Regions from separate parts of the Synechococcus sp. WH 8101 genome, predicted to be linked through region 2. Evidence: predicted binding sites of a transcription regulator. Region 2 holds the regulator's gene; the other holds the start of a gene.
What was found. Region 2 encodes HrcA, which represses chaperone genes, less so after heat shock. Its sites were predicted from a motif close to TTAGCACTCNNNNNNNNNGAGTGCTAA; they were not measured.

Region 1: a site for HrcA is predicted at 6,071-6,097, ahead of groES (co-chaperone GroES). Genes of this name have one in related genera too.

What each region holds. Positions count from the first base shown of each region.
Region 1 covers NZ_CP035914.1:2,116,326-2,131,545, forward strand. The annotation lists gene SynWH8101_RS11325 (Hsp70 family protein) at 1-96, shown strand, start outside; gene SynWH8101_RS11330 (hypothetical protein) at 184-1,026, shown strand; gene SynWH8101_RS11335 (ferredoxin-thioredoxin reductase variable chain) at 1,082-1,303, shown strand; gene pyrR (bifunctional pyr operon transcriptional regulator/uracil phosphoribosyltransferase PyrR) at 1,287-1,856, opposite strand; gene gpmI (2,3-bisphosphoglycerate-independent phosphoglycerate mutase) at 1,994-3,622, shown strand; gene secG (preprotein translocase subunit SecG) at 3,634-3,864, shown strand; gene groL (chaperonin GroEL) at 3,983-5,617, opposite strand; gene groES (co-chaperone GroES) at 5,705-6,016, opposite strand; gene atpD (F0F1 ATP synthase subunit beta) at 6,255-7,718, shown strand; gene atpC (ATP synthase F1 subunit epsilon) at 7,790-8,191, shown strand; gene SynWH8101_RS11375 (30S ribosomal protein PSRP-3) at 8,328-8,831, opposite strand; gene SynWH8101_RS11380 (TIGR01548 family HAD-type hydrolase) at 8,892-9,719, shown strand; gene SynWH8101_RS11385 (calcium:proton antiporter) at 9,686-10,873, shown strand; gene SynWH8101_RS11390 (aminopeptidase P N-terminal domain-containing protein) at 10,897-12,231, opposite strand; gene SynWH8101_RS11395 (CNNM domain-containing protein) at 12,285-13,298, shown strand; gene SynWH8101_RS11400 (GTP-binding protein) at 13,295-14,641, shown strand; gene SynWH8101_RS11405 (nicotinate-nucleotide adenylyltransferase) at 14,638-15,220, shown strand, end outside.
Region 2 covers NZ_CP035914.1:2,390,221-2,405,440, reverse strand. The annotation lists gene bchM (magnesium protoporphyrin IX methyltransferase) at 1-394, opposite strand, end outside; gene SynWH8101_RS12815 (N-acetylglucosamine-6-phosphate deacetylase) at 427-1,593, opposite strand; gene purE (5-(carboxyamino)imidazole ribonucleotide mutase) at 1,657-2,190, shown strand; gene SynWH8101_RS12805 (AI-2E family transporter) at 2,247-3,296, shown strand; gene cysC (adenylyl-sulfate kinase) at 3,277-3,909, opposite strand; gene SynWH8101_RS12795 (translation initiation factor) at 3,955-4,281, opposite strand; gene trpB (tryptophan synthase subunit beta) at 4,415-5,671, shown strand; gene SynWH8101_RS12785 (heat-inducible transcriptional repressor HrcA) at 5,679-6,677, opposite strand; gene SynWH8101_RS12780 (rhodanese-like domain-containing protein) at 6,716-7,078, opposite strand; gene SynWH8101_RS12775 (DUF3352 domain-containing protein) at 7,153-8,802, shown strand; gene sixA (phosphohistidine phosphatase SixA) at 8,780-9,280, shown strand; gene SynWH8101_RS12765 (citrate synthase) at 9,300-10,490, shown strand; gene nuoH (NADH-quinone oxidoreductase subunit NuoH) at 10,551-11,669, shown strand; partial or broken gene ndhI (NAD(P)H-quinone oxidoreductase subunit I) at 11,762-12,416, shown strand; gene SynWH8101_RS12750 (NADH-quinone oxidoreductase subunit J) at 12,413-13,015, shown strand; gene nuoK (NADH-quinone oxidoreductase subunit NuoK) at 13,055-13,384, shown strand; gene SynWH8101_RS12740 (NAD(+) kinase) at 13,403-14,356, shown strand; gene SynWH8101_RS12735 (CYTH domain-containing protein) at 14,369-14,884, shown strand; gene SynWH8101_RS12725 (response regulator transcription factor) at 15,088-15,220, opposite strand, start outside.

The DNA.
Region 1 (15,220 bases), 270 kb from region 2:
TGGTCTCTCGACGATGCATCTCAGCTGCGCGTGGAGATCGAGGATCTCCGCAACGGCAAGGCCCTGCCGTCGCTCGTCCTCGGCACCGTGAGATGAGGGGACCGTGCGGTGAGGCGTCCGTCCACAGGACAATCAGAACCGATGCACCTCTACATAGAAAGATGGTGATTCCGCCTGATCGCTTTGGCGCTGCGCCGCCACACCCTGCCCCGTTACTGGCTCGGGCTGACCCTGGGAGGTGTCGCCCTGCTCTGTGGTGTCGCCTACTGGTGGGAACAGCAATTACCCCTTCGCCTGCGTGACGCCGCCCAGCGGGGCGACCTGGAGGCCTGCCTCCGTTACAGCGAACAGCTTGCGGCGCTGCGCTGGCTGGGGCAGAAAGCTCCGAGCGAACAGGCGACCTGTCGCCGCCGCCAGGCCGAACTGGCCTGGGAGCAAGGCGACCGATCGCAAGCCCTGCGCCTCCAGGAACAGCTGGTGAATTCGGCGATCGGCAGCAGCAGCGAACAACAACAGGATCGCCAACGTCTGATGCTTTGGCGCGATCAGCTCCGCAATCAGGCGCTTCTCCGTTTCCGGGAAGGCGATCTCGATGCCGCCATCACCCTGCTCCAACCGGTCGAGCAAGGGGATGGTCGCCCCGGCACGCGCCTCAGCGACAGCTTGAGGGAAACCTGGAACCGCAACCGCCTCAACCATGAGCGGTTGCTGGAGATGGTGCAAGACCAGAAATGGTGGGAAGCCCTCTCACTGCTCAATCAGCTCGACCATCCCTGGTGGCAGCGCAAAGCTCTTCCCGAGAGAACCAAGGTGGAGGCCTCGATCGATGCGCTCCGCGATCGGGAGGAGCACCACAGCCACGGTGAGCTGCCGGCCCACACCGTTCCCCAGGCGGAACTCGACGCTGCCGTGCAACAACGCATTCGGATGGGCATGGATCCCTGGCAGGCCTTCATCTCAGGCTGCGCCGATGTGGGTGGCACGGTGATCGAAGACGGGCCGGAAAGCCTCTGCCGCAGGCCCTGATCAGGGCAGACGCCCCCTGGTGCATGACACAATGCGCCCCAGCGACGACGGACCCATGCAAGCGGGAGACAAAGTGACGGTCTCAACCAGCGTCGTGGTCTACAACCACCCCCAGCACCGCGGTGAAGGCTTCGATCTGCAGGGGCAGGAAGGTGAGGTGGTGAGCCTGCTCGGGGAATGGAAAGGCCGCCCAATCAGCCCCACCTTGCCGGTGGTGGTGGCCTTCGGGCGCTACAAAGCCCACTTCCGGGAAGACGAACTCACTGCGCTGAACTGACCGACTCGTCACGGCGCAGATACACACCTTCCTCACCATCGAGGTCAAGCAAGCGCAGCTCAATGGTCTCCGTGCGTCGTGTCGGCACAACCCGTCCACAGAAGTCGGGTTGGATTGGAAGTTCACGATGGCCGCGATCCACCATCACCAGCAGCAGCACGCGACACGGCCGCCCCCAGGTCTGGATCGCTTCCAGAGCAGCCCGCACCGTGCGACCCGTGAAGATCACATCGTCAACGAGCACCACCGTGCGGCCCTCGACAGTCATCGGGAGATCGGTGGCCTGCACCAGACGGGTGCCAACCCGATCGAGATCATCGCGATGAAAGGTGGGATCCAGCGTGCCCTGGGCAATGGTGCGACCCGTCAGATCCTCCAGCTGCCGGGCCAGAACCCTGGAGAGATGAACACCACGGGTGGGAATGCCGAGCAACAACAGATCATCGATGCTGTCGACCACTTCCAGCACTTGCGATGACAGGCGGGCCAGTGTGCGTGCCAGCTCCTGGGCCGAGAGAATCTCAATCCGATCGGATTCAAAAGAACCGGCCATTCTCAACTGCTCGGTTGGCGCTCAGTGTATGGCCGAGGCATGGGCGAAAGCTGACGCATGCAGGGTTCAAGACTCGAGAGGATGGGCCTCGCGGTAACTTGAATCTGGAGAAGCCCTTAAGAACTGATCGTTGCGGAGTGAACGTGCCGAACACCAGTGAGAAGAGCTTTCGTCACTCAGGCGGCATCGCCCCTGTTGTGCTGACCATTCTGGACGGTTGGGGATATCGGGAAGGATCGGATCACAACGCGATCCGCAGCGCGCAGACACCGGTGATGGATGCGCTCTGGCACGCCTATCCCCATGCTCTGATCGAAGCCAGCGGGGCCCATGTGGGTCTCCCGGATGGGCAGATGGGGAACTCAGAGGTGGGCCACCTCACGATCGGAGCCGGTCGGATCATCCGCCAGGAGCTGGTGCGCATCAGTGAAACCGTGCGCGACGGTCAGCTGGGGGAGCGAGAGGCTCTGCGGCAGCTGGCCGCAGACCTGCGCCGCAGCGGCGGCACGCTCCATCTGCTCGGGCTCTGCTCCGATGGAGGCGTTCACAGCCACGTGGATCATCTCTGCGGCCTGCTGCGCTGGGCCGCCGCCGAAGGGTTGGAGCGCGTGGCCATTCATGCGATTACCGACGGTCGCGACACCCCCACCGACAGTGCGCCCCGCTACATCCGCCAGGCGGAAGAGGCGATTCACTCCTGCGGTGTGGGCGAACTGGCCAGTCTCTGCGGTCGCTACTGGGCCATGGATCGGGATCATCGCTGGGAGCGCACCAGCAAGGCCCATACCCTGCTGACCGATCCCACGCTCTCCAGCAGCGGCCTGAGCGCCGCCGAAGCGGTGGCAGCGAGTTATTCCCAAGGCACCACGGATGAATTCCTCGAACCGTTGCGCCTGAAGGATCAGTGCCTGCGCGATGGGGATGGCCTGGTGGTGTTCAACTTCCGCCCTGACCGGGCCCGTCAACTGGTTCAGGCGCTCTGTCTCGAGCACTTTGATGGCTTTGAGCGCGGGCATCGCCCCAAGCTGAACGTGGTGACGTTCACCCAATACGAAGCCGATTTGCCCGTGGCTGTGGCCTTCCCGCCGGAATCGCTCGATCAGCTGCTCGGTCAGGTGGTGGCGGAGCACGGCCTGAAGCAATACCGCACCGCTGAAACGGAAAAATATCCCCACGTCACCTATTTCATGAACGGGGGGATCGAACAACCGCTGGACGGGGAAGATCGTCACCTGGTGCCTTCACCGCGGGTAGCCACCTACGACCAGGCTCCCGCCATGGCCGCGGCCAGCCTCACCGACAGCTGCATTGCCGCCATCGAGAAGGGTATGTATTCCCTGATCGTGATCAACTACGCCAACCCAGACATGGTGGGGCACACCGGCGTGATGGCCGCAGCCACCGAAGCGATCGAGGAAGTGGATCACTGCATCGGCCGCCTGCTGGATGCGGTGGGCCGCATGGGTGGCACGATGCTGATCACCGCCGACCATGGCAACGCTGAAGTAATGCAGGGCCCTGATGGTCAGGCCTGGACCGCCCACACCACCAATCCGGTGCCGGTGATTCTGGTGGAAGGGGAGCGGCGCAAGGTGCCCGGCCTGGGGAATGCGATCCAGCTGCGTGACAACGGTGGCCTCGCTGACATTGCGCCAACGCTGCTGCAATTGCTTGATCTGCCCAAGCCCGACGCCATGTCGGGTGCGAGCCTGATTGAAGCGATCGATGCCGTCGCCTCGCGCTCCCGCCTGCCCCAACCCGTCTGATCCCCCATTTCATGCTTACTTCCGTTCTCTCCTGGATCTGGATCGGCAGCGGCGTGCTGCTCATCCTGCTCGTGCTGCTGCACAGCCCGAAGGGCGATGGCATGGGAGGGCTGGCTGCCAGCGGCAGCTCGATGTTCACCAGCGCCAGCAGCGCTGAAGCCACGCTGAACCGCTTCACCTGGACCTGCCTGGCGATCTTCCTCAGCCTGGCGGTGATCCTGAGTGCTGGCTGGCTGCGCTGACGTGCATCGGCGCCAGACTTCGCGCCATGCAAGAGCCAAGCGGTTCGAATGAAACAATCATCATGAAAAAACCCCCGCCGCAGCGGGGGTGAACTGTTGATGGTTGCGGAGTCGTCGATCAGTAGTCGAAGTCACCGCCGCCCATGCCGCCACCGGCAGGAGCTGCTTCCTTCTTCTCAGGCAGATCGGCCACGATGCACTCGGTGGTGAGCACCATGCCAGCGATGGAGGCAGCGTTCTGCAGACCGGAGCGGGTCACCTTGGCGGGATCGACAATGCCGGCAGACAGCATGTCGACATACTCGCCGTTGGCTGCGTTGTAGCCCTCGTTGAAGGGCTTGGCCTTCACGTTTTCTGCCACCACAGCACCGTTGACGCCAGCGTTCTCCGCGATGCGCATCAAAGGAGCGGTCAGGGCCGCTGCCACGATGTTGGCACCGATCAGCTCTTCGCCGCTGAGGTTGCCAGATGCCCACTGCTCCAGGGCAGGAGCGAGATGGGCCAGGGTGGTGCCGCCGCCAGGGACGATGCCCTCCTCAACAGCCGCCTTGGTGGCGTTGATGGCATCTTCGAGGCGAAGCTTCTTGTCCTTCATCTCGGTTTCGGTGGCTGCACCCACCTTCACCACAGCCACACCACCGGCGAGCTTGGCGAGACGCTCCTGGAGCTTCTCTTTGTCGTAGGTGGACTCGGTTTCGTCCATCTGCTTCTTGATCTGCTCGCAGCGCGCCTTCACGGCCACCTCGTTGCCTTCGGCCACGATGGTGGTGGTGTCTTTATTGATGGTCACGCGACGGGCGGTGCCCAGCATCTCGAGCTTGGCGTTCTCGAGCTTGAGGCCGGCGTCTTCGGTGATGAGCTGGCCATTGGTGAGCACAGCCATGTCTTCGAGCATGGCCTTGCGGCGATCTCCGAAGCCGGGAGCCTTCACGGCAGCCACATTCAGCACGCCACGCAGACGATTCACCACCAGGGTGGCGAGCGCTTCCTTCTCGATGTCCTCAGCGATGATCAGCAGGGGCTTACCGGTGCGAGCGATCTGCTCGAGCACGGGCACCAGATCCTGCACCAGACCGATCTTTTTGTCGGTGAGAAGGATGTAGGGCTCGTCGAGGACGGCTTCCATCCGCTCCGTGTCGGTGGCGAAGTAGGGGGAGATGTAGCCCTTGTCGAAACGCATGCCCTCGGTGACCTCCAGCTCGGTGGTCATCGACTTGCCCTCTTCCAGGGAGATCACGCCTTCCTTGCCGACTTTGTCCATGGCGTCGGCGATCATCCGACCCACTTCCTCATCGTTGCCGGCGGAAATGGTGCCCACCTGGGCGATGGCGTTGCTGTCGCTGATCGGCTTGGCGTGCTCCTTGATCTTGCCAACGAGGAAATCGGCAGCCTTGTCGATGCCCTTCTTGAGGGTGATCGCATTGGCACCGGCGGCCACGTTGCGCAGACCGGCCTTCACCATGGCGTGCGCCAGAACGGTGGCGGTGGTGGTGCCGTCTCCGGCGGCGTCGTTGGTCTTGGAAGCAGCCTGACGAATCAGGGCCACACCCGTGTTCTCGATGTGATCTTCCAGCTCAATCTCTTTGGCGATGGTGACGCCATCGTTGATGATCTGGGGAGCACCGAACTTCTTCTCGAGCACCACGTTCCGACCCTTCGGACCGAGGGTCACGGCCACAGACTCGGCCAGAATGTCGATGCCTTTCTCGAGCGCGCGACGGGCGTTCTCGTTATAGATGATGCGCTTGGCCATGGGAGGCGGAAATAAAAGAGGATGTGAAAACGGTCAGTCAAACGATCAGGCCTTCGCCGCGAGGGCTAAGCCTGTGGGGCAAAACCCTCAGTCCACGACGGCGAGAATGTCTTTTTCAGACAGCAGCACATACTCATCGCTGCCGAGCTTGATGTCGGTGCCGGCGTACTTGCTGTAGAGGACCTTGTTGCCCACGCCCACTTCCGGGGCTTGACGGGAGCCGTCGTCGTTGCGCTTGCCGGGACCCACCTGGACCACCTCGCCCACCTGGGGCTTTTCCTTGGCGGTATCAGGCAGAAGGATGCCACCGGCGGTCTTCTCCTCCGACTCAGACACTTTGACGAAAACGCGATCTCCAAGGGGTTTGACGGTGGAGACGCTGAGGGAAACAGCTGCCATGGGTGAATGCAGGAGCAGGAACAGGAGGCGCGAGGCGCCACGGGCCGGCACGAGCTGGCACTCGGGGCCGACGAGTGCCAACCTATGCCTCTGATCCAGGCCTCCGCCAGCACCTCGGCGTGCGGGTGACCGAACCCAGCCTCGACCGCCATTGCGGTGGTATGGTTGCGCCGCTCAGGAAGGGAATGCCTCCAGGGCATTGATCTTGCTCTCCGTTCCCTCGAACTCCTCCTTTCTTATGGCCGCTGCTGCTCCCGCCTCCGCCGGTACCAAGGGTGTTGTCCGTCAGGTGATCGGCCCGGTTCTGGACGTGGAATTTCCAGCCGGCAAGCTGCCCAAGATTCTGAATGCGCTCCGGATTGAGGGCACCAATGCCACCGGTCAGCAGGTGGCACTCACCGCCGAGGTCCAGCAGCTGTTGGGTGATCACCGCGTCCGCGCCGTGGCCATGAGCAGCACCGACGGGTTGGTGCGTGGCATGGAAGCAGTCGACACCGGTGCCGCCATCTCGGTTCCCGTTGGTGAAGCCACCCTCGGTCGCATCTTCAACGTGCTTGGCGAACCCGTTGATGAACAGGGTCCGGTGAACGCCACTGCCACAGCTCCGATTCACCGCGAAGCTCCCAAACTCACCGAACTCGAAACCAAGCCCAAGGTGTTCGAGACCGGGATCAAGGTGATCGACCTGCTCGCGCCCTATCGCCAGGGCGGCAAGGTGGGCCTGTTCGGTGGTGCCGGTGTCGGCAAAACCGTGCTGATTCAGGAGCTGATCAACAACATCGCCAAGGAGCACGGTGGTGTGTCCGTGTTCGGTGGCGTGGGTGAGCGCACCCGCGAAGGCAATGATCTCTACGAGGAATTCAAGGATTCCGGTGTGATCAACGCCGACGACCTCTCCAAGTCGAAGGTGGCTCTCTGCTACGGCCAGATGAACGAGCCCCCCGGCGCTCGCATGCGCGTGGGCCTGTCGGCTCTCACCATGGCTGAGCACTTCCGTGATGTGAACAAGCAGGACGTGCTGCTGTTCATCGACAACATCTTCCGTTTCGTTCAGGCTGGATCCGAAGTGTCCGCCCTGCTGGGTCGCATGCCTTCCGCTGTGGGCTATCAGCCCACCCTCGGCACAGACGTAGGCGCCCTGCAAGAGCGCGTCGCTTCAACTGTGGAAGGTTCGATCACCTCGATCCAGGCGGTCTACGTCCCCGCTGACGACCTCACAGACCCGGCACCGGCCACCACCTTCGCCCACCTCGATGCCACCACGGTGTTGAACCGTGCCCTGGCTTCCAAAGGGATTTATCCGGCTGTGGATCCCCTCGACTCCACCAGCACCATGCTGCAACCGGCTGTGGTGGGTGATGAGCACTACCGCACCGCCCGTGCTGTGCAGTCCACCCTGCAGCGCTACAAGGAATTGCAAGATATCATCGCGATTCTGGGTCTGGACGAACTGTCCGAAGACGATCGCCGCACCGTGGATCGCGCCCGCAAGATCGAGAAGTTCCTCTCCCAGCCCTTCTTCGTGGCTGAGATCTTCACCGGCATGCCTGGCAAGTATGTGAAGCTCGAAGAAACCATCGCTGGCTTCAATCAGATCCTGGCCGGTGAGCTCGACCACCTTCCTGAACAGGCCTTCTATCTCGTTGGCAACATCGACGAGGTCAAAGCCAAGGCTGAGAAGATCAACGCTGAATCCAAGTGATCGGTCGGGGGGTGTGATGCACACCCCTTGATTGCGATCCCTCGCCTGCTCACCCCTCCGATTCAAGGTTCATGTCACTCACCCTTCGCGTTCTGGCCCCAGACCAGAACGTTTTTGATGGACGTGCTGATGAGGTGATCCTCCCCAGCACCACCGGTCAACTCGGCATCCTCCCCGGCCATGTGTCGTTGCTTGCGGCACTGGATGTGGGAGTCTTGCGCGTCCGCGACACCAATGGCTGGCAATCCATCGCGTTGATGGGAGGCTTTGCCGAAGTGGAAGCCGATGAAGTGACGGTGCTCGTGAATTCGGCCGAACTAGGCAGCAGCATCAATGCCAGTGAAGCTGAAGCCGATCTGGAGCAAGCCCGAGCGGCCGTGACTCGCATGGAAGGTCAGTCACCGTCTCCAGAGAAGGTAAAGGCACAGCAGACCCTCGATCGAGCCCGCGCCCGCGTTCAGGCAGCCAAATAAAGTCCAATCTCCCTCCGGGGAGATTTTTTTTGCCCTTGGGTCGCGATCAGCAGTTGCGATCAGCCATTAAAAAACCGCCCGAACGGGCGGTGATGACTTGGTCGATGTATGCCCAAGAGGCAATGGCAATCCAAACTCAAGCGGTACCGCAGAAGGTGACTTCAGGGAACTTGAGCTTGGCCTCTTCGAGGCTCTTGCCCTTGCCCTCTTCCTGCCAGTAGTTGATCACCTCGGTGGCCTTGTTCAGGACCTCGACACGCTCGTTGTCCGTGATCCAGCTTTTGCCCTCCAGCTCGGTCTTGAGGGTTTCCCAGGCGTCCTCGCGAGGCCAGAAGAAGTAGGAGGTGAGTGGGCTCGGACCACCGCCCACGATCTGGTCAACGGCCAGAGCGACGTTGTCGGGAAGCCAGAGGATCTTCAGCAGAAAGCGCCCCTCGTCCGCTTTGGGGGTGTAACCGGAGGGAACACCATCGGCATCAATCGTGGCGGACGCCAGTGCCGCACTGCCTCCCCGCATCACCGGACGGCCTTCCGTGGCCTCCTGAGCCTGCTCGGCCGCCGCAGGTTCGGGAGCCGATTCGACTGCTGGTGCTGCGGTCGCGACCTCCTGGTCGGCTGCAGCGCCTTCGGAAACCGTCATGGTGTCAGCGCTCAAGAAATCAGGACAAACAACTAACCTACCAGCCACCCGCAATCACCCTTGCTGAACCGTCCCAAGGATCGGCCCCGCTGCCTTCTTCTCTTTGACATCGATGGCGTGGTCCGCGATGTGGCCGGCAGCTATCGGCGCGCCCTGCAGGCGACCGTGGAGCACTACTGCGGCTGGCGACCGGAGCCAGGAGTGATCGATGCCCTTAAAGGAGAGGGGCGATGGAACAACGACTGGGATGCCAGTCTGGAGCTGCTGCGACGGCGCCAGGATCAGGCTGGTGGGAACAACGCCTTCACCCTGCCACCCAGACCGGATCTGGTGGAGGTGTTCAGCCGTTTCTATTTCGGCGACCAGCCGGATGGCGATCCCCGTGCCTGGACCGGTTACATCACCGATGAACCCCTGCTGGTGGAACGGCAGTTCTTCAGCAACCTCACAGCGATGGCCGTGACCTGGGGCTTCGTGAGCGGCGCTGAGCCCCCCTCAGCCCGTTTTCTGCTCAGCCAGCGGCTGGGGCTGGAGTCTCCACCCCTAATCGCCATGGGCGATGCCCCCGACAAGCCGGATCCCACTGGCCTGCTCCGCCTGGCCCAGAGCCTTCTTCAGGCGCCCCTGGGTGCCGGCAGCCCCCCGATCGCCTACCTGGGCGACACCGTCGCCGACGTGCAGACGGTGGTTCAGGCACGCGAACGTTGCCCAGACCAGACCTTCGTGAGCCTGGCGGTGGCACCACCCCATCTGCATGGAGCGGAGCAGACCTCAGCGCGACGCCACTACGAACAACGCCTGCAGGATGCGGGTGCGGATCGGGTGCTGCCCAGCACCACGGCCGCCCTGGCCTGGTGTCACGCTCTGGAATCGCCATCAGCGCCATGAACGGAATGCCTTGGAGCGTGTTGCGCAGGGAGTGGTCCCTGCTGATCGGCACCGTCCTGCTGGTGACTCTGGAGGTCAGCCATGTTCTGGACTGGTTGGTGCTTCAGAACTCCGCGCTGGTACTGGGCGGGCTGCTGCTGCTCAGCCTGAGCGTGCTGTTGCTCGCCCGCCGAATCGCCCACCACGCCGATCACCTGGCGGAACACCTCGGCGAACCCCTGGGAACCCTGGTGCTCACCGGATCGGTGATCGTGATTGAACTGGCCCTCGTCTCCAGCACGATGCTCACGGGTGAGCGCAACCCCACCCTGGCGCGCGACTCGATGTTTTCCGTGCTGATGATCGTGCTCACCGGCGTCAAAGGGATCAGCCTGATCCTGGCGGCACGGTTCCAGAAACAGGGCCGCACCGTGCCCATGCAGCTGGAAGACATGGCCTCGCTGAATCAGGGCGGTAGCAGCGCTTACATCAACCTGATCACGACCATGAGTGTGCTGGTGCTGATCCTGCCCAACTTCAGCACCGACAGCAGCGAGGCCAACTACTCCGTACCGATCAACTGGCTGCTCACTGCAGTGTCTTTGGGGCTCTATGCCGCGTTCCTGCGTTTCCAGGTGGGCAGTTATCGCAACCTGTTCATGGAGATGCCTGAGCAACTGGCCCTCAGCCGGGAGACAACGTCCCAGGCGCCTGAGGGTGGATCCGGATCCAGCCCTGCGCTGCATCACGGTCTGCTGATGCTGATCGGCCTGGTGGTGCTGGTGCTGATCGCCGAATCCATGGGTCTGCTGATCGAAACCGGAATCACCGATCTGGGGCTTCCCAGCTCCCTGGGCGGGCTGCTGGTGGGTGTGCTGGTGGTGGCTCCAGAAGCGCTCAATGCCTTTCAATCCGCCAACCGCGGCGAGGTGCAGCGCTCCCTCAACACCCTCTACGGCTCATCACTGTCGACGCTCTGCCTCACCGTTCCAGCCGTGCTGATGCTCGGCGAATGGATTCACACCGATGTGGTGCTGGGGCTCGAACCGATGGAATCGCTGCTCCTGGCCCTGACGCTGGTGCTGGTGCGCCCGATCAGCGGCAGGGTGAGCGAATTGGATGGCCTGATGCTGCTCACCGTGGGGGTGGTGTGGGTTGCCCTGCAGGTTGTGTGATCGCCAGATGGTGGAATCGCCCCTCAGCGCTCCATCGCCGCCAGGCTCTTGGCGGCTGCGGCCGTGAGCACCTCATAGCCGCAGGCCACCTCAGCGCGATCGCGCACGGCCACGTCATCTTCAATGCGGATGCCGATGCCCTTCCAGCGCTCCTCGATCGCCGGCTGCCCCTCCGGCACGGGCAAGCGATCGCTCACGTAAAGCCCCGGTTCCACCGTGAGCACCATGCCCGGCTCCAGTTCCACCGGATGCTCACCGAGGCGATAGGCCCCCACATCGTGCACATCCAACCCGAGCCAATGGCCGGTGCGATGCATGTAGAGGTGGCGGTAGGCGCCCTGCTCAATCACGCCATCGACCTCGCCACACAGCAGACCGAGCTCCAGCAAACCCTCCACCAGCTGCCGCAGGGCGGTCTGATGCACATCCTCCGCGGTCGCACCCGGTTGCACCGCCGCCACTGCGGCCTCCTGGGCCGACAACACGAGTTCATACAACTGCCGCTGCTCCGCACGGAAGCGCCCGTTCACTGGAAAAGTGCGGGTGATGTCGCCGTTGTAGTAATCGGGAAGGGAACAGCCCGCGTCGATCAGCAACAGATCCCCGTCGCGCAAGAGATCCCGATTGTCGATGTAATGGAGCACGCAGGCATTGTCGCCACCGGCCACGATCGAGCTGTAGGCCGGCCCGCGGGCCCCGGCAGCGAGAAAATGCTGTTCGATCAGGGCCTGCACCTGTCGTTCGCCCATCCCCGGCTCCACAGCAGCGCGGGCCAGCTCATGGGCCTCCGCCGAAATGCAGCAGGCCTGCCGCAGACGCACCAGCTCCTCCGGCTCCTTGCGCAATCGCAGCCGATGCAGCATTGGGCAGGGAGCCACCAACCCGAGGGCAGCCGCACCGCTGCGCGGCGCCCGATCCAGCTGCTGGGCCCAGGCCTTCAGCACCAGGGGTTCCACGGCGGGGTGCCGCCCGACCCGAAAGGCGATGCCCTCCGCACCCTTGAGATACTCCGGCAGCCGCTGTTCCAGCTCATCACGGGGGTGGGCGATGTCCGCCCCGTAGTGCTCTACCGCTCCTTCACAGCCCCAGCGCCGCCCGGTCCACACCTCGGCGCCGGGCTCGCGCGGATTCACAAAAAGCACGTAGCGCTCACCCTCCGCGCGGTGGGGCAACAGCAGCGCCACGGCATCGGGTTCGTCGAATCCGGTGAGATACCAGAAGTCGCTGTCCTGCCGGAACGGCCACTCGCAATCGGCATGGTGGGTGACCAGCGTCGCCGCTGGGATCACCGCCGCCGCACCACCGAGCTCAGCGAAACAGCGCTCACGTCGCTGGGCATGACGCTGCTGGTCGATCACGGCGGAGACAGAGTGACAGGGAACCGTCAGGATGGCAGGCAAAGCACCCCGGCATGACCACCGACTTGCTGATCCTGCTGTTGATGGTGCTGGTGGTGCTGGCTGGATCCGCCGTCTGCTCGGGGGTTGAAGCGGCCCTGCTCACGGTCAATCCCGTGCGCGTGCACGAGCTGGCCGCACGGACAGGCCCGCCAGCGGGGGCACGACGGCTAGCCCAGTTGCGTCAACGCCTCGGCCGCACCCTCTCGGTGTTGGTGATCGCCAACAACGGCTTCAACATTTTCGGCAGCATGATGCTCGGCGGCTACGCCGCCTGGGTGTTTCAGAAAAACCAGTTCAGCGACGTGGCCCTGCCGCTGTTTTCAGTGGCCCTCACCGTGCTGGTGATTCTGCTGGGTGAAATTCTTCCCAAGGCGATCGGCACCCGTCTCGCCCTGCCCGTGGCCCTGGCCAGTGCGCCGGTGCTGCACTGGCTCGGGGTGCTGATGCGCCCCCTGGTGCTGCTGCTGGAGCGCTTGCTGCCGGCGATCAGTGAAGAGAACGAAATCAGCACCGACGAGAACGAAATCCGTCTCCTGGCACGCCTCGGCTCTCAGAAAGGACAGATCGAAGCCGATGAGGCGGCGATGATCGCCAAGGTGTTCCAACTCAATGACCTCACCGCCAGGGATCTGATGACCCCCCGCGTGGCCGCACCCACCCTGGAGGGTGCGGCCACGCTCGAGGCCCTCCGCCCCCAGCTGCTGGCAAATCCCTCGGCCTGGTGGGTGGTGCTCGGCGCCGAGGTGGATCGGGTGCTCGGGGTGGCCAGCCGCGACCAGCTGCTGAAAGCCCTGCTGGAGCAACGCGGTCAGCTCAGCGCCGCTGATCTCTGCGAGCCGGTGGAGTTCGTGCCCGAAATGATTCGGGCCGACCGCTTGCTCACCAGCTTCCGACGCGACAACAGCGGTGTGCGCGTGGTGGTGGATGAATTCGGTGGCTTTGTGGGCGTGATCGGGGCCGATGCGGTGCTGGCGGTGCTGGCCGGCTGGTGGCGCAAGGGTGCGGGCGTGGGGATACCGGAATGAAAGCCAGCGATCCCAGCCATGGCAGCGAAAGGAGACCATCCACCCTGAAACGCTGCCTGCAGCTGCTGGAGCAGTGGCGTGCGGAGCTGCACCTCACCCCGAGGGAAACCACGCTGCTGGCCGGCAACCTCAAGGCGCTGGAACGCCAACTCGATCGGCTGGCTCAGCGACGGCTGCGGGTGGCGGTGTTCGGGCGCGTGGGTGTGGGGAAATCGAGCCTGGTGAATGCACTGGTGGGGGAGGCCGTGCTGGCCACCGACGTGGCCCATGGCTGCACCCGCCAACAGCAGGCCGTGCCCTGGCCGATCGCTGTGCCGGGGCTGACGGGCGTGGATCTGGTGGACACCCCAGGCATCGATGAGGTCGCCGCCGCCGGCCGAGCCCGGCTGGCCGCTCGGGTGGCGCTGCAGGCCGATCTGGTGCTGTTGGTGCTGGATGGCGACATCACCCGTGTGGAACTGGAGGCCCTCGAGACCCTGCGCGACGGTGGCAAACCCGTGCTGCCGGTGCTCAACCGCAGCGATTGCTGGCCCCCACACGAGCTCGACGCCTTGCTGCAGAGCATCCAGCAACGGCTGCCCAAGGGAATGGTCCCCCCCGTGGCGGTGGCCGCCGCACCTCGAGAGGCGGTGCAGCTGGAGGACGGCCGGGTGCGCAGTCGTGCCGTGACCGCCCGGATCACGGCACTGGCCACAGGCCTGCAGCAGTGGCTGGAGGCCCAGGGGCCGGCCCTGCTCGCCCTCAACGCCTTGCGCCAGGCGGAACGACTGCAACAGGCGCTTGAGGCTGGTCGCCTGAAGCGCAGGCGTCAGGCGGCCCAGGGGCTGATTGGTCGCTACGCCGCCCTCAAGGCGGCGGGTGTCGCCGCCAATCCCTTGGTGCTGCTGGATCTGGCCGGAGGTCTCGCCTGCGACACGGCCCTGGTGGTGCAGCTCTGCCAGCTCTATGACCTGCCCATGGGGGGACCCGCCGCCCGCCGGCTGCTGCAGCGGCTCTCCGGCCACAACGCCCTGATCGGCGGGGCCCAACTGGGCATTCAGGTGGCCCTCAGCGGCGTCCGCCAGCTGCTGCTGGTGGCGGCCCCATTTACGGCCGGGCTCTCCCTGGCGCCAGCGGCACCGGTGGCCATGGCCCAGGCGGCTCTCGCCGTCCACACCACCCGCCGCACCGGACGACTCACTGCTCGCTGGCTGCTGGAGCAACGGGGCCGAGGCCGGCGGAGCCAACCACAACCCACCAGCCTGCTGAAACGGCTCGCCTGGCAGGACGCCACGCTGGGGAGACTTCTGATGGCGTGGCCCCAGCGCCAGGATCGGGGAAGCCTGCGAGAGCTGCTGCCATGACGGCAGCTCCTGGCCTTGCCCTGTTCGGCACCAGCGCCGATCCGCCCACCTGCGGGCATCAGGCCCTGCTGGAGGGACTAACCGATCGCTTTGCCCAGGTGGCCACCTGGGCGAGCGACAACCCCTCCAAGCAGCACGCCATCCCCCTGGAGCAGCGCCTCGAATTGCTCAGCACCCTCGTGCAGTCGATGCAGGCCCCCCGGTTGCAGCTGGTGCAGGAGCTCAGCAGCCCGTATGCGATCACCACCCTGCAACGCGCCGAAGCGCGCTGGCCCGGTTGCCCCCTCAGCTTTGTGGTGGGCAGTGACCTCACTGGCCAGATCCCCCGCTGGAAAGACGCGGCATCGCTGCTGCAACGCTGCCAGCTGGTGATCGTGCCCCGCCAAGGCTGGCCGATCCAGCACCAGGATCTCGATCAACTGCGCAACCTGGGCGGCCAGGTGGAGATCTTGCCGCTCACGATTCCAGCAACGGCCAGTTCGAGCATCCGGCAACGGCCGGCAGCGGACCAGATTCCAGCGGCCCTGCACCCCCTGCTGCTAAAGCACAATTTCTATGGTTTTGCCCCCGGCTCGGGCT
Region 2 (15,220 bases):
TGAGGCTGTCCAGATCGGACGTATGGAAGTGGAGTGTGTCCATGGCCAGCCCCGCCTCCTCCGCCCGTCGTTTCGCCTCCTGCACCATCGCCTCGGAGATGTCGCTCGCTTGGATGGAGCCAGCTCCCATGGCCGCCAGGGGCAGGGCGAGGCTGCCGACGCCGCAGCCTGCATCACAGAAACTCACGTCGCGGAACACGCCGCTGGTTTGGATCCAATGCAGCACTTCATCCACCGTTTTCTGGTGGCCGATGCGGATGTTCCGCTGCACTTTGTTCACATCATCGCTGTCGCTGTAGATGCGGTTCCAGCGATCGAAACCAGTGGATTCGAAGTAACCCTTCACCTCCTGTTTCTCGGCCTTGGTTTGCTCCAGCAGCTGATCGGGGGCCATCAGGGTGAACGGGCGGGCAGATCGGCGGGATCCTAAGCAGCGTGTAGCCAGTGCAGATCACCATTTGGTCCGGCGCTCCAGCGCAGAAGGTTGGCGAGTGGCTGGTGCAGCAAAAGGCTGCGCCAGGCGATCGCGTCCGCGTCTGAGCCCGCGAGCACTGCTCTCGGCGCCAGGGTGGCGGCCCAGATCGCCCCCTCACAGTCGCCACCCCAGCGCGCCAGGCGCCGCACACCTTCCAGCAGCGGCAGGGTCACCCCAGCCAGGGTGCCGTCCTCGAGGCGGCAGGTGCCGTCCTGCACCAGCAGCACCCGATCATCCCAGCGGTGGCGCCCTTCGCTGAGGCCATAGGGCGCCAGGGCATCGCTCACCAACACCAGCCGGTCGCCCGCGAGACGCTGCAGCAGCACCGCCATCGTGGCGGACACATGCACACCATCGGCGATCAGACCGAGGGCCACATCGCCACGGCGGCAGGCTTCGCCGACAGGTCCGGGCGAACGGTGATGGAGGCCGGCCATGGCATTGAAGCTGTGGGTGAGCATGGCCACACCCCCGTTGAACGCGGCATTGGCCTGGTCGGCATTGGCGGCGCTGTGACCGAGTGCCACCGCAATGCCCAGCGCCCGCAAGCGTTCGATCACCGCTTCAGCGCCCGCCAGCTCCGGTGCCAGGGTCACCAGGGCGATCTCATGCTCGAAGCCGGCGATGCGTTGCTCAAGTGCTTCAAGGCTCGGCGCGCAGAGATGCTCGCGTGGATGGGCCCCCCGGCGCGCCTCCGCCAGAAACGGACCCTCCAGATGGGCCCCGAGCAGGCAGCAGCGCTGGGGTTGGTGCTGCTCGCGCGCCTGCCGCAGCACCGCCAGCGCCCTGCGCAGCGGCTCCACCGCACAGGTCACCAGGGTCGGGGCGATCGCTTCCACACCGTCGCTCCAGAGTTGGTCCAGCAACTGCAGCAGCCGAGGCAGATCCGCTTCCGTCAGTTCCGGGAAGGCCAGTCCGAGGCCGCCATTGATCTGAAGATCCACGCCCATCGGGCTGAGCCAGTCACCGTTCCAGCTTTGGCCGCTCAAGGCCGCCCGCTCCGGCATGGGACCCAGGGCGTCGATGCAGCCCGCTGCATCCAGCTGCAGCCACCACAGCGTCGGGCTGGAGGCATCACCCGGTCGGCGGGGCAGTCGCACATCGGTGATCCGTTGCATGGGGCCTGACCGGCAGCGGTGGGTGCGACACGATGACAGTCTCGCTTCATTGACGACAACGCCATGGCTACGACTGCACCCCAGGTGGCGGTGATCATGGGCAGTGATTCCGATCTGCCCACCCTGCAACCTGCTGTGGAGGTGCTGGAGCGTTTGGGTGTGGCGGTGGAGGTGCGCGTGTTGTCGGCCCATCGCACGCCGTTGGAGATGGTCGACTTTGCTCAGCAGGCCAGGGATCGCGGCCTGCGGGTGATCGTGGCCGGTGCCGGTGGTGCGGCCCATCTGCCCGGCATGGTCGCCTCCCTCACCACCCTGCCGGTGATCGGCGTGCCGGTGCAGAGCCGGGCTCTCTCCGGTGTGGATTCACTGCATTCAATCGTGCAGATGCCCGGCGGGATTCCCGTGGCCACAGTCGCGATCGGTGGTGGCCTCAATTCCGGCCTGCTGGCGGCCCAGATTCTCGCCACCACCGATGGGGAGCTGACGCAACGCCTGGCCGACTATCGCCAGGCGTTGCACGCCACGGTGGTGGCCAAGGATGCGCGCCTCCAGTCGATCGGAGCCGCCCGCTATCTCGAGGCGATGCCAGGACGCTGACCGGCCCTGCCAGCTGTGGTGGCCTCCCCTCACAATGGCCCAAGGTGCGAATGCGCATGGCCTGGCCCAGCTGGTTGCGGTGGGGGTTGGCCCTGCCGCTGCTCACCCTGAATCTTTATGTGCTCCGGCAGTTGTTGCTGCCGCTGGCGCCTTTTCCGGGGCTGTTTCTCACCGCGGCCCTGATCGCCTTTCTGCTCGACATTCCCAGTCGCTGGCTCAACCGCCGCGGCCTGCCGCGCTGGTTGGCGATCCTGATTGTGACGCTGGTGACCGTGGGTGGCGTGGTGCTGGCCGGCATCACCCTGGTGCCTCGCCTGATCGACCAGCTCGCCCAGCTGATCAATGCCCTCCCCGGCTGGCTGGTGGCGGCGGAGGCCTGGGTTAATCGGCTGCAGGATTTGGCGGCCTCCCGCGGCTTGCCCAGTGAATTCGGTGATCTGAGCAGCGATCTGCTCACTCGGGTCAGTCGGGTGGCCAGCCAGCTCAGCCAGCGCTTGCTGGCGATCCTGGGAGCCACCCTCGGCATCACCATCAACACCGTGATCGTGCTGGTGCTCGCGGTGTTCTTCCTGCTGGGAGGCGATGCGATCACCGCCGGTCTGGCGCGCTGGCTGCCGGAACGTTGGCGTCAGTTGGTGGTCAGCACGATCACCCGCACCTTCCGGGGCTATTTCGCCGGCCAGGTGTTGCTTGCTCTGATCCTCAGCGCTGGTCAGATCGTGGTGTTCACGGTTCTCGGCATCCCCTACGGCGTGCTGTTTGCGGTGGTGATCGGGTTCACCACCCTGATTCCCTACGCCAGTGCCCTCACCATCGTCGCTGTCAGCGCCCTGTTAGCGGTGCAGGATCCGCGCACCGGGCTGGAGATCCTTGCGGCCGCGATCGGTGTGGGCCAGGTGGTGGATCAGGTGATCCAGCCCCGCCTGATGGGCAGCATCGTTGGCCTGCAACCCGCCTGGCTGCTGATCGCCCTCCCCCTCGGGGCCAGGGCGGGCGATCTACTGGGGGTGGGCGAACTGTTGGGCCTGCTGCTGGCGGTTCCGGTCGCCAGTTGTTTCAAGACCCTGCTCGATGCCTGGGTCGATTTCAGGACTGAGCCGGAATGATGCCCTGCTGAATCAGGTGATGCACCACCTGATTCACGCAGGCCTCTAGATCGCTGCTGCCGGTGTCGACCTTCAGCTCGGGCTGTTCCGGTGCCTCATAGGGGCTGGAAATGCCGGTGAATTCCTTGATCTCCCCAGCCCGGGCCTTGGCATACAACCCTTTGGTGTCGCGCTGCTCACAGGTTTCCAGGTCGGCGGCGCAGTGGATCTCGATGAAATCGCCGGCGCTCACAAGCTGGCGGGCCCGGTCGCGATCGGCGCGGAAGGGAGACACGAAGGCGGTGAGCACCACCACGCCGGCATCGAGGAACAGCTTCGCCACTTCGCCGATGCGACGGATGTTCTCCTCCCGGTCTGCATCGGAGAAGCCCAGGTCTTTGCAGAGACCGTGTCGGATGTTGTCACCATCGAGCACATAAGTGGCCAGCCCCCGCTCGAACAGGGCCTGATTCACCGCATTGGCCAGGGTGCTCTTGCCGGCACCGCTCAAGCCGGTGAACCAGAGGATGGCGCTGCGATGGCCGCGCTGTTCAGCCCGGGCGGCCCGATCGACCGAGGCGTGATGCCAAACGATGTTGGTGGCCTTGGGGGTCTCGGCGCGAGCAGCGGTCATGGCGAGGGGCGATGGCGGCCCGTCATTGTTGCCCAGCTTGAGGCGTCAGCCGCCGGCGCGCTTGGGCCGGTAGCCCTCCTTGCTGAGAAGCTCCAGCACCAACTCCACCTGATCGCCCTGAAGTTCCACGATGCCGTCTTTCGCCGTGCCGCCACTGCCGATGCGGCTTTTCAGCGTTTTCAGAAGGGTCTTGAAACCGGCCGCATCGAGCTCGAGGCCCCGGATCACGGTCACGGTTTTGCCGCCCCGGCCCCCCCGGGTCGGTTGCACTCGCACCATCTGCTGGCTTTTCGGCGTGGAGGCCTTCGCCGGGTTAGGGGCGCGCGCCAGGCTGTCGGCGCTGCTGAATTCCTGCCAGCCTCCCTTCGGCATCCTCGAGATCCCAACCCTGCCCATCCTGCCGTTTCCGGGATCGGCGCCAGACCGCCCGTGACTCACGGCATCGCCTGATCGCCTGCTTACGCTGACCCCACGCTTCAACGATCGTTCCGCGGTCGGCTGCTCCGTGACCAGCACCCTGCCTCCCAAGCCCACCGACGCGGATCTGGCCGTGAGCTCCAGGCCGAGCCCCCTGGGCCGCTTCGGTCGCTTCGGCGGGCAATACGTGCCAGAAACCCTGATGCCGGCGCTGGCCGAACTGGAGCAGGCCGCGGCGGAAGCCTGGAAGGATCCGGCGTTCACCGATCGTTTCCACCACCTGCTGCGCACCTATGTGGGGCGCCCCAACCCGCTGTATGAAGCCGAACGGCTCACGGAGCATTACCGCCGCAGCGAGGGTGGCCCGCGCATCTGGCTGAAGCGCGAAGACCTCAACCACACCGGCGCCCACAAGATCAACAATGCCCTCGGCCAGGCCTTGCTCGCCTTGCGCATGGGCAAGAAGCGGATCATCGCTGAAACCGGTGCCGGCCAGCATGGTGTCGCCACCGCCACCGTCTGCGCTCGCTTCGGCCTGGAGTGCGTCGTCTACATGGGCGCCGAAGACATGCGCCGGCAGGCCCTGAATGTGTTCCGCATGCGCTTGCTGGGCGCCACGGTGCAGCCCGTCACCGCCGGCACCGCCACCCTCAAGGACGCCACCAGCGAAGCGATCCGCGACTGGGTCACCAACGTGGAGACCACCCATTACATCCTCGGATCGGTGGCGGGTCCCCATCCCTATCCGATGTTGGTGCGCGACTTCCATGCCGTGATCGGTGAGGAGACCAAGCGTCAGTGCCATGAGGCCTTCGGTCGCAACCCCGACGTGCTGGTGGCCTGTGTGGGCGGGGGCTCCAATGCCATGGGGCTCTTTCACCCATTTGTGGGCGACACCGACGTGCGTTTGGTCGGCGTGGAAGCTGCCGGAGATGGTGTCGACACGGGCCGGCACGCCGCCACGATCACGGAAGGCCGGGTGGGGGTGCTGCACGGGGCGATGAGTCTGCTGCTGCAGGATCAGGACGGTCAGGTGCAGGAAGCCCACTCGATCAGCGCGGGTCTGGATTACCCCGGTGTCGGGCCGGAGCACAGCTATCTGCGCGAGATCGGACGCGCCGAGTACGGCGCCGTCACCGATGCCCAGGCTCTCGATGCACTGCAGCTGGTGAGCCGCTGTGAGGGCATCATTCCCGCCCTGGAAACCGCCCATGCCTTCGCCTGGCTGGACCAGCTCTGCCCCACCCTGCCGGAGGGCACCGAAGTGGTGCTCAATTGTTCCGGGCGAGGCGACAAGGACGTGAACACCGTGGCCGAGAAGCTGGGGGACGCCCTCGGCGGCTGACGCGCCTTCAGGACAGCAGGCGCTCCAGGGCTCGAGCCACGGAGCGAGCCGCGGCCAGACCCGTGGCGTAGGCCATGCGCATCGGTCCGATCAGGGCCACATGGCCGATGCCCTCACTGCCGCTGCGGTAGGGCGCCTGAACCACTGAGAACTGCTGCAGGGCTTGTTCCGGATGCTCTTCGCCGATCCACACCCCCCGTTCGGGCGGATGGTCCGCCGGCACCAGGGCGCCCGGTCGTTGGTCCACCAATTCGAGCAGGGGCCGCACCAGGCTGCTGTCGATACATTCCGGCTGGGCGATCAGACGGGAGACCCCATGGACGAGAGCGGACGTCTCTTCCGCTTGTTTCAGCTGTTGGTGGCTGCTGATGGCATCCTCGAGCACCCGCCCGAAGGGCTGGAGCTGCAGGGGCAGGCTGTTCCAGTCCAGACTTCCATCCGTGCTGCTGTCGAGCTGGCGGCGGGTCCAGGTTTCCATGGCCTCCAGCTGGTGCCCTGAGCCATGGGGGAGGCGCAGATTCAGGTGGCTGGCCTGGTTGCTGCTCTCCACAAGCATCACCAGCAAGCGATCGCCGCTGCACACCAGTCGCACCGCCTGCAGGCTCGGCGTGCTGCGATGGGGTCGGGTGATCAGGCTCATCAGACCGGTGAAGTCGGTGAGTCGCCTGGCCATCTGCTGCAGCAGATCATCGAGCGCCGCCCAACGCAGGCTGAGCTGGGTGAGTTCGTGTTCCAGGTGCTGGGCGGCGGCACCGGGTTTCGGCAGCAGGCAATCCACGTAGTGGCGATAGCCCCGGGCGCTGGGAACCCGGCCGGCGGAGGTATGGGGTTGGGTCAACAGCCCCCGCTGTTCCAGGGCCCCCATCGCCGAACGCACCGTGGCGGAGCTGGCTTTGAGGCCGAAGCGCTGCACCAGGGTGCGGCTGCCCACCGGTTCGATCGTGTCCACGTAGTGATGCACCGTGGCCCGCAGGACCTCCTGTTGTCGGTTGGGGAGGGTGTCCACGGCAGCCCGAGCGTCAGGGCGATGGTACGGGCGGCGTGTCAGTAGCGGGGGACGTTTGGATCCACGTCCACACTCCAGGCATCGATCCCGCCCTCGAGATTCCAGACGGTGCGCTGTGGATCCCTGGCCAGCAGCCAACAGCCGAACTGCCAGCTGCGCACCCCTGCATGACAGAGCACCACGAGGTCAGCGTCCTCGCCTAGCAAACCTGGCAAGGCGGGCAGCCAGCGTTCCGACTCGCTCAGGGGCAAGTGGATCACGGGGTGGGGGAAGGGGGCGAGCGCCAGTTCCTGCTGCTCGCGCACATCCACCAATCGCAGCGGTTGCTCACTCTGCAGCCAGAGGCTGAGATCCCTGGCAGAGAGCGGTTTTGGGCGTGCGTCAGGTGTGAGATCGGTCATGGCTGAAGTCTGGTTGCTCCTGGCAAGGGTCGGCGGATGGACAAAGATGACGGCACGTGACCGCTCGCCGGCCCATGAAGGCCCGCCCATTTCTGCTCGCCGTTGCCCTGGCGGCCTTCGTTCTGCTCGGATCTGCCCTTGGCATCGGCTGGGCGATGGCCCGGCAAAGTCCGATCCGCCTCGTCGATCGCCCCCTCGCCTTGCCGCGGGCGGCCCGTTTTGTGCCCAGGGATGCGGCCCTCAGCCTGCATTGGCTGGTGGATCCCGCCCGTCTGCCCGCCTATGCCGAAGCCGTGGCGCCCATCGGTCAGCGACGTGCGGTGCGGGAGGGGATGACCCAGCTGCGTCAAGGGGTCTTCGCGCTTGCCGGGCTTGATTTCGAGGCGGAGCTGGCCGATTGGCTCGGGCCCCAGGTGAGCGTGGCTCTGCTGGAACCACGGGGATCGGATCGAGCGACCGGCTGGGTGTTGGCCTTGGCCAGCCGTGATCAGGATGGCGCCCGCCGCTTCCTGCAACGCTTCTGGCAGACCCGCAGTCTCGCTGGCACCGACCTGCAAATCAGCCGCTACCGCGGCATTGGCGTGATCAGTGGGCGGGGGGCGCTACTCGGTCGTGATCCTCAGCCGATCGCGACGGCGCTGATCGATGACGACCTGCTGCTGCTCGCCTCGGGCCGGGGTGCTCTGGAGCAGGCCCTGGACAGTTCCCAGCTGGATGCCGTGCATCAGCTGGGTGATCCGCAACTGCAGGCTCAGGTGCAGGAGCTCGGTCGGGGTGTGGCGCTGCTCACCGCCAGCCCGCAGGCGCTCGAGCAATGGCTCGGCCTGCCGGCGGCCGTGAGCCAGCGCGGTGATCTCAACGGCATGGTGGCGGCCCTGAAGCCTGAAGGAGCCGACCTGCAACTGGATGGCCTGCTCCGTTTCCGAGCGCCTGTGGTGCGCTCTGTGCGCGCGAATGCCGATGGCCACGCTCTGATCCAGGCTGCCGGTGGCCCGGCTGAGGCCCTGGCGGTGCTGGAAGCACCGGCGAACCTGATGACCACAGCCAACGACCCCCTGGTGCAGTGGCTCGGCCCCCTGCTCAGGGGTCAGCTGGATCAGGCCGGCTCTCCTGCCCTGCGGGCGGTGGCAACGCTCGATGCCGGCCCCTTGCTCTGGGAGCGGCTTGCTGACGGCTGGCTGCTGGGCACCGACTCGGCTGAGCCGGAGGCCGGGGTGGTGGATGCGGCGTTGCAGGAGAGCGATCTAGTGCGCTCCACGCTGGAAGGGGACCAGGGGCCGCTCAGCGTCTGGACGCGACTGCAGCGCCAGCGCAGCCATGGCAAGGAGTCGCTCGCCACCGAATTGGCCGTGGCCCGTGAAGCGAGCGATGGCGCTGCCTGGTGGGGACTCTCGCTGCAGGCTCTCGGGCAGCGTCGTGAGACCAAGGCGTTGCGCCCCCGCCTCGAACAACTCGATGCCCTGGCGGCCGAGGCCTGGGCGGGAGGCGTTGGTGCGCTGCAGCAACTGGCTTTGGACGATCAGCTGGCCCGGGACCAGTTGCAGCGGTGGCGTCCCTGGACGTTGCTCCAGGTCGTTGCCGGTCGCTCCTTGCTGCCCACGGTGCAGGGGATGGCCATGGCTGTTGTGCCGGGTGAGCCTGTGGCTGCTGACAGTCCGCCGGGATCGGACCAGGCTTCAGCCAGCGACACCCTGCGATTGCGTGCCCACCTCAGCCTCGGTTGATCTTTATTTGCTGCGTCATGGCATCGCCGCGGAGCGCGTTCAAGGGGCGGATGATCCGGAGCGGGCCCTGACCCGGGTGGGTCAGCAACGCGCCTTGGCCGTGATGCGGCGGTTGCGCAGCCTGGGCTTTCAGGCGGACCGCCTGCTCACCAGCCCCTATCGCCGGGCCCTGCAGACGGCCGAGCTGGCGGTGCAGGCCGACATGGCGCCCCAGCTGGAACTCGAGCCACGCCTCCAACCCGGCGGCGACCATCGCGCCCTGGTGACCGAGCTTGGCGGTCGCTGCCTTTTGGTGGGGCACGAGCCGGATCTCAGCGACCTGGCAGCGGCCTTGGTCGGTGCGCCCGCCGGCAGTCTGCGGATGCGGAAAGCCGGCCTCTGTCATCTGCATTGGTCGAGGCCAGGCGTCCACAGCTTCGGGACAGCGCGCCTCGAAGCGTTGCTGAGGCCACGGTTTCTCCTGCCAGGCCCGGTTTAGGTTGCCCTGCAGCAGCGGAGTGGGGGTGGCACAGAACGAGGAGATTCGCCATGAGAAAACCGGGATTGTGTTCAGGCCCGGCCTGGAAGGCGTGCCTGCCACCCAGTCGGCGATCTGCGACATCGATGGCCAGCTCGGGCGTCTTTCTTACCGCGGTTATCCCCTGGAGGATCTGGCGGTTCACAGCACCTTCCTGGAAACCACCTATCTCCTGATCTGGGGCGAGCTTCCTTCGCCGCAGCAACTGCGGGACTTCGAAGAGGAAGTGCAGATGCACCGGCGCGTCAGTTTCCGGGTGCGCGACATGATGAAGTGTTTTCCTGCCAGCGGTCATCCGATGGATGCGCTGCAGTCGAGTGCGGCATCCCTGGGGCTCTTCTATTCCCGCAGGGCGATCGATGATCCCCAATACATCTACGACGCCGTGGTGCGGTTGATCGCCAAGATCCCCACGATGGTGGCTGCGTTCCAGCTGATCCGGAAGGGGCAGGATCCGATTCAGCCGCGGGACGACCTGGCCTACTCGGCCAATTTCCTTTACATGCTCACCGAGCGGGAACCGGATCCGCTCGCGGCCCGCATCTTCGATCGCTGCCTGATGCTGCACGCCGAGCACAGCCTGAATGCGAGCACCTTCAGCGCCCGTGTCACCGCGAGCACCCTTACCGACCCCTATGCCGTGGTGGCCTCGGCCGTCGGCACGCTGGCCGGCCCGTTGCATGGGGGCGCCAATGAGGATGTGCTTGCCATGCTCGAAGAGATCGGCTCACCCGCCAATGCCGCCGCCTATCTCGATGAGGCAATCGCCAGCAAGCGCAAGGTGATGGGCTTCGGTCACCGGGAATATCGCGTCAAGGATCCCCGTGCCGTGATCCTGCAGTCGCTGGCGGAGGAGATGTTCGCCCGTTTCGGTCACGATGATCTCTATGACGTCGCCCGAGCCCTGGAGGAGGCCGCCGACAGCCGCCTCGGTCCAAAGGGTATTTATCCCAACGTCGATTTCTACTCCGGCCTGGTGTATCGCAAGCTTGGGATCCCCAGGGATCTGTTCACACCGGTGTTCGCCATCGCCCGGGTCGCCGGCTGGTTGGCGCACTGGCGGGAACAGCTCGGTGCCAATCGCATTTTTCGTCCATCGCAGATCTACACCGGACGCCCTCTGCGCAGCTGGGTTGCGCGCGAGAGCCGCGTTCCGGCTGCGGGCGCCTAAGTTGCTGGCAACTCACCCGTGATTATGGTGACTCCCTTTGCCACTGCCGCGCCGGCCCTGGTGAGTCCAGGTCTGGATCTGGAACTCAGCTTCAGCGAGGCGTTGCAGGGATTCGGGCTGTCCCCCCAGGCGGCCCATCTGCTCTGGTTGCCGCTGCCCATGCTGCTGGTGCTGGTGGCTGCGGTCGTGGGCGTGTTGGTCACCGTCTGGCTGGAGCGCAAGATCTCCGCGGCTGTGCAGCAGCGCATCGGTCCCGAATATGCCGGTGCCCTCGGTGTCCTGCAGCCCCTGGCCGATGGCCTGAAGCTGCTGGTGAAAGAAGACGTGATTCCGGCCCGCGCCGACGGCCTGCTTTTCACCCTCGGCCCCGTGCTGGTGGTGGTGCCGGTGATCCTGTCCTGGCTGATTGTTCCCTTTGGCCAGAACCTGCTGATCAGCAACGTGGGTGTGGGGATTTTTCTCTGGATCTCCCTAAGCAGCGTGCAACCCATCGGCCTGCTGATGAGTGGCTACGCCTCCAACAACAAATACTCGCTCCTGGGCGGTCTGCGCGCCGCTGCCCAATCGATCAGTTACGAGATTCCCCTCGCGCTCTCTGTGCTGGCGATCGTGATGATGAGCAACTCACTCAGCACGATTGACATCGTCGATCAGCAGACCGGCGCCGGGTTGCTCAGTTGGAACGTGTGGCGGCAACCGGTTGGCTTCCTGATCTTCTGGATCTGTGCCCTCGCCGAGTGCGAACGACTTCCCTTCGACCTCCCAGAGGCGGAGGAAGAACTGGTCGCCGGTTATCAAACCGAATACGCCGGTATGAAATTCGCCCTCTTCTACCTGGGCAGTTACATCAATCTGGTGCTGTCGGCGCTTCTGGTCTCGGTGCTCTACCTCGGGGGCTGGGGCTTCCCGATTCCCGTCGAGTGGCTCGCCGGATGGTTGGGTCAATCCGTCGATGCCCCTGTGGTGCAGGTGATCACCGGCACCGTGGGCATCGTGATGACGGTGCTGAAGGCCTACCTGCTCGTGTTCCTCGCCATCCTGTTGCGCTGGACCACGCCACGGGTGCGCATTGACCAGCTTCTCGACCTGGGCTGGAAGTTCCTGCTTCCCCTCTCACTGGTGAATCTGCTGGTCACCGCCGCCCTCAAGCTCGCCTTCCCCGTTGCCTTCGGAGGCTGACCCTGTCGGGACGAGGCCTGGCTTCGCACCGACAACGCGCCGCTGCGAGCGGCATCATGACGTTTCACTGACCATCTGACCGCTGCCAGGCCATGTTCGGATTTCTCAAGCAGGTAGGTGACTACACCAGGGATGCCGTGGATGCAGCCCGCAATCTCACCCAGGGATTGGCGGTCACCTTCGACCACATGAAGCGTCGGCCGGTCACGGTTCAGTATCCCTACGAGAAGCTGATTCCATCAGAGCGCTATCGCGGCCGGATTCACTACGAGTTCGACAAGTGCATTGCCTGTGAGGTGTGCGTGCGGGTCTGCCCGATCAACCTGCCCGTCGTCGACTGGGTGATGAACAAGGAGACGAAGAAAAAAGAGCTGCGCAATTATTCCATTGATTTCGGGGTCTGCATTTTCTGTGGCAATTGTGTGGAGTATTGCCCCACCAACTGCCTCTCGATGACGGAGGAATATGAGCTGGCGTCCTTTGATCGCCATAGCCTCAATTACGACAATGTCGCCCTCGGCCGCCTGCCGACCAGCGTCACCACCGACCCTTCCGTGCAGCCGCTGCGCGAACTCGGCTATCTGCCTGCCCTGGGCTGATCCCCACGACGTGCCAGCGGATCAGCCCAGGGCAGGTCAGCTGCCGGAGCAGGTTCTGGCCAACCTTGCCCCTTCGGATGGTGCCGATGCGGCGGATGGTGGAGAATCCTCTGCAACGGCCCCTGCCAAGGAGGAGAGCGCGGAATGACGATCGCAGCGTCCACCCAGCTCATCTGTTTTGTTGCGCTTGCTGCAGTGGTAGTGATCGGCGCTCTCGGCGTCGTGCTCCTGAGCAACATTGTGTATTCCGCCTTCCTGTTGGGTGGCGTGTTTCTGGCGGTTGCCGGTCTCTATCTCCTCCTCAATGCCAGCTTTGTGGCTGCGGCCCAGGTGTTGGTCTATGTGGGGGCGGTGAACGTGCTGATCCTGTTCGCGATCATGCTCGTCAACAAACGGGAAGACCTGGCGCCGATTCAGGGTCTGCCGATTCGGCGGCTGCTTTCCGCCGGCGTCTGTGCCGGTTTGTTCGCCCTATTGGTGCGGGTGGTGGTCACCACTCCCTGGGCTGTGCCAGGTCCGGCGGCGATCGGTGAGGGGGCGACCGAGCGGATCGGCGAGCATCTCTTCACGGATTACCTGCTTCCCTTCGAGCTCGCGTCTGTTTTGTTGCTGATGGCGATGATCGGGGCGATCGTTCTGGCCCGTCGCGATGTGCAGTCCACCGACCTGGGCACCGGCGCTGTGGCCGATCAGGGCTTGATTGAAAAGGCGCGCACACCTCTGCTTGTCGATCAGGGTCCCTCCTGATCCCGGCCATCACCCTTTCCTTGTCTGCTCTCTTTCCCCATGTCCGACCTGCTGAGCGGTTCCGTACCTCTTGAGGCCTACCTGCTCCTGGCGGCGGTGCTCTTCTGCACGGGGGTGTGGGGCCTGATCAACAGCCGCAACGCGGTGCGCGTGCTGATGAGCATCGAGTTGATGCTGAACGCCGTCAACATCAACTTGATGGCGTTCTCCTCGTATGTGGATGGCGATCTCATCCGCGGTCAGGTGTTTGCCGTGTTCGTGATCACCGTGGCGGCGGCGGAGGCGGCGGTGGGTCTGGCGATTCTGCTGTCGCTGTATCGGAATCGGGTCACAGTGGATATGGAACGCTTCAACCTGCTGCGCTGGTGATCCCGGTGCCCCACGTCCATGCAGCTCCAAAGGGTCTGGCTGATTTATCGGGCTGACAGTCCGATTGCCTTGCGTGAGGCCCGCCGTTGCGCCGATGCGTTGACGGCGCTCGGCGTGACCGTTTCCCTGGCGATGAGCGGCGCCAGCGCCGACCCTTTTCCAGGCCTCCTGGCCTCGGAATCTGAGCTTCCCGATCTGGCGGTGGTGCTGGGTGGCGACGGCACCGTGCTTGGCGCGGCGCGCCATCTGTCGGTGCTCAAGGTCCCAATCCTCTGCTTCAACGTGGGTGGCCACCTCGGCTTTCTCACCCATGAGCCCAGCCTCCTCGGCGGTCAGGAGCTCTGGCAGCGCCTGCTCGACGACCGTTACGCCATGGAACGGCGCATGATGCTGCAGGCCACGGTCAATCGTCGGCCGGATCTCAATTGTCCGGTGGGTGCCTCATCGGGGCCGAGGGCCGATGCTGCGACCCCCGATGTGGAGCGGCACTGGGCCCTCAATGATCTCTATCTGCGCCCCTATCGCGATGAAATTGCGCCCACCTGCATGCTCGAGCTTGAGATCGATGGCGAAGTGGTGGATCAGATCCGGGGCGACGGGCTCATCCTGGCCACCCCCACCGGTTCCACCGGCTATGCGATGGCGGCAGGGGGGCCAATCCTCCATCCGGGCATGGAGGCGATCATCATCAGCCCGATCTGCCCGATGAGCCTGTCCAGTCGGCCGGTGGTCGTGCCACCCCGCTCCAGGCTGGTGATCTGGCCCCTGGGGCAGCCCAGCAGTCAGGTGAAGCTCTGGAAAGACGGTGCCAGTGGCCCTGTGCTGGAGCCAGGTGAGTGCTGTGTGATTCAGCGGGCTCCCCACCACGCCCTGATGGTGCAGCTGGATCAGCGGCCGTCCTATTACCGCACCCTGGCCTACAAGCTCCATTGGGCGGGCAGCCTGGTGGACAGCGCTCCGTCGCCGAACTGATCCCGCACCGCCATGGCACTCGAGATCGAACGTCGCTTTCTTGTCGCAACGGATGGATGGAGGCCTCTGGCCGGTGCTGCCCAGCCATTGCGTCAGGGCTATCTCGCCGGTTCGCGCGAGGGTGTCACCGTGCGACTGCGTCTGCGCGACAGCGATCAGGGGCGGGCCGAGCAGGCCTGGCTGACTCTTAAAGCCCCTGCGGCGGGTTTTGCGCGCCATGAGTTCGAATACGCCATTCCCGTGGCCGATGCGGAGGCTCTCTGGCAGCTCGCGCCCCATCGGCTCACCAAGACGCGCTTTGCCATCGCCTGTCCAGGCGGGGATTGGGTGGTGGATGTGTTTGCAGCGGAGAATGCGCCGCTGGTGTTGGCGGAGGTGGAATTGCCTGCGGCTGATGCGCCGTTGGATCTTCCCCCCTGGTGTGGTCGCGAGCTGACGGGCGACGATCGTTGGAGCAATGCGGCGCTGGCGCACCAGCCTCTGGCAAGCAGGCCCCGGGAGTGGCTGAAAGCTTTTGATTTGCTTTAGATTTGAATGACAGGGTCGGTGCCGCCGGCTCAGGTCGCAGAGCAATCTGCAGGGGGTGGCCATGTATGGCCTTTACGACAGCGATGGCATCCTGCGCTTCATGGGAGGGTGCAGGGAAGCCTGCGAAGACTATGCCGCGCTGTTTGAGCTATCTCTGGCGAATTGCTCTCTGTTGGCGATCCCCCGGGTGATCCGCTCGCCGATCAGGACGCGCCGGGTGTCGCGTCAGGCAGGGAGCAGCAATTGAACCCATCGCGGCAGATTTTGCCGTGATCCATGGCCCAGTTCAGGAGGGCAACCCGGTTTTTGGCACCGGTTTTGGTAAACACGTTACTG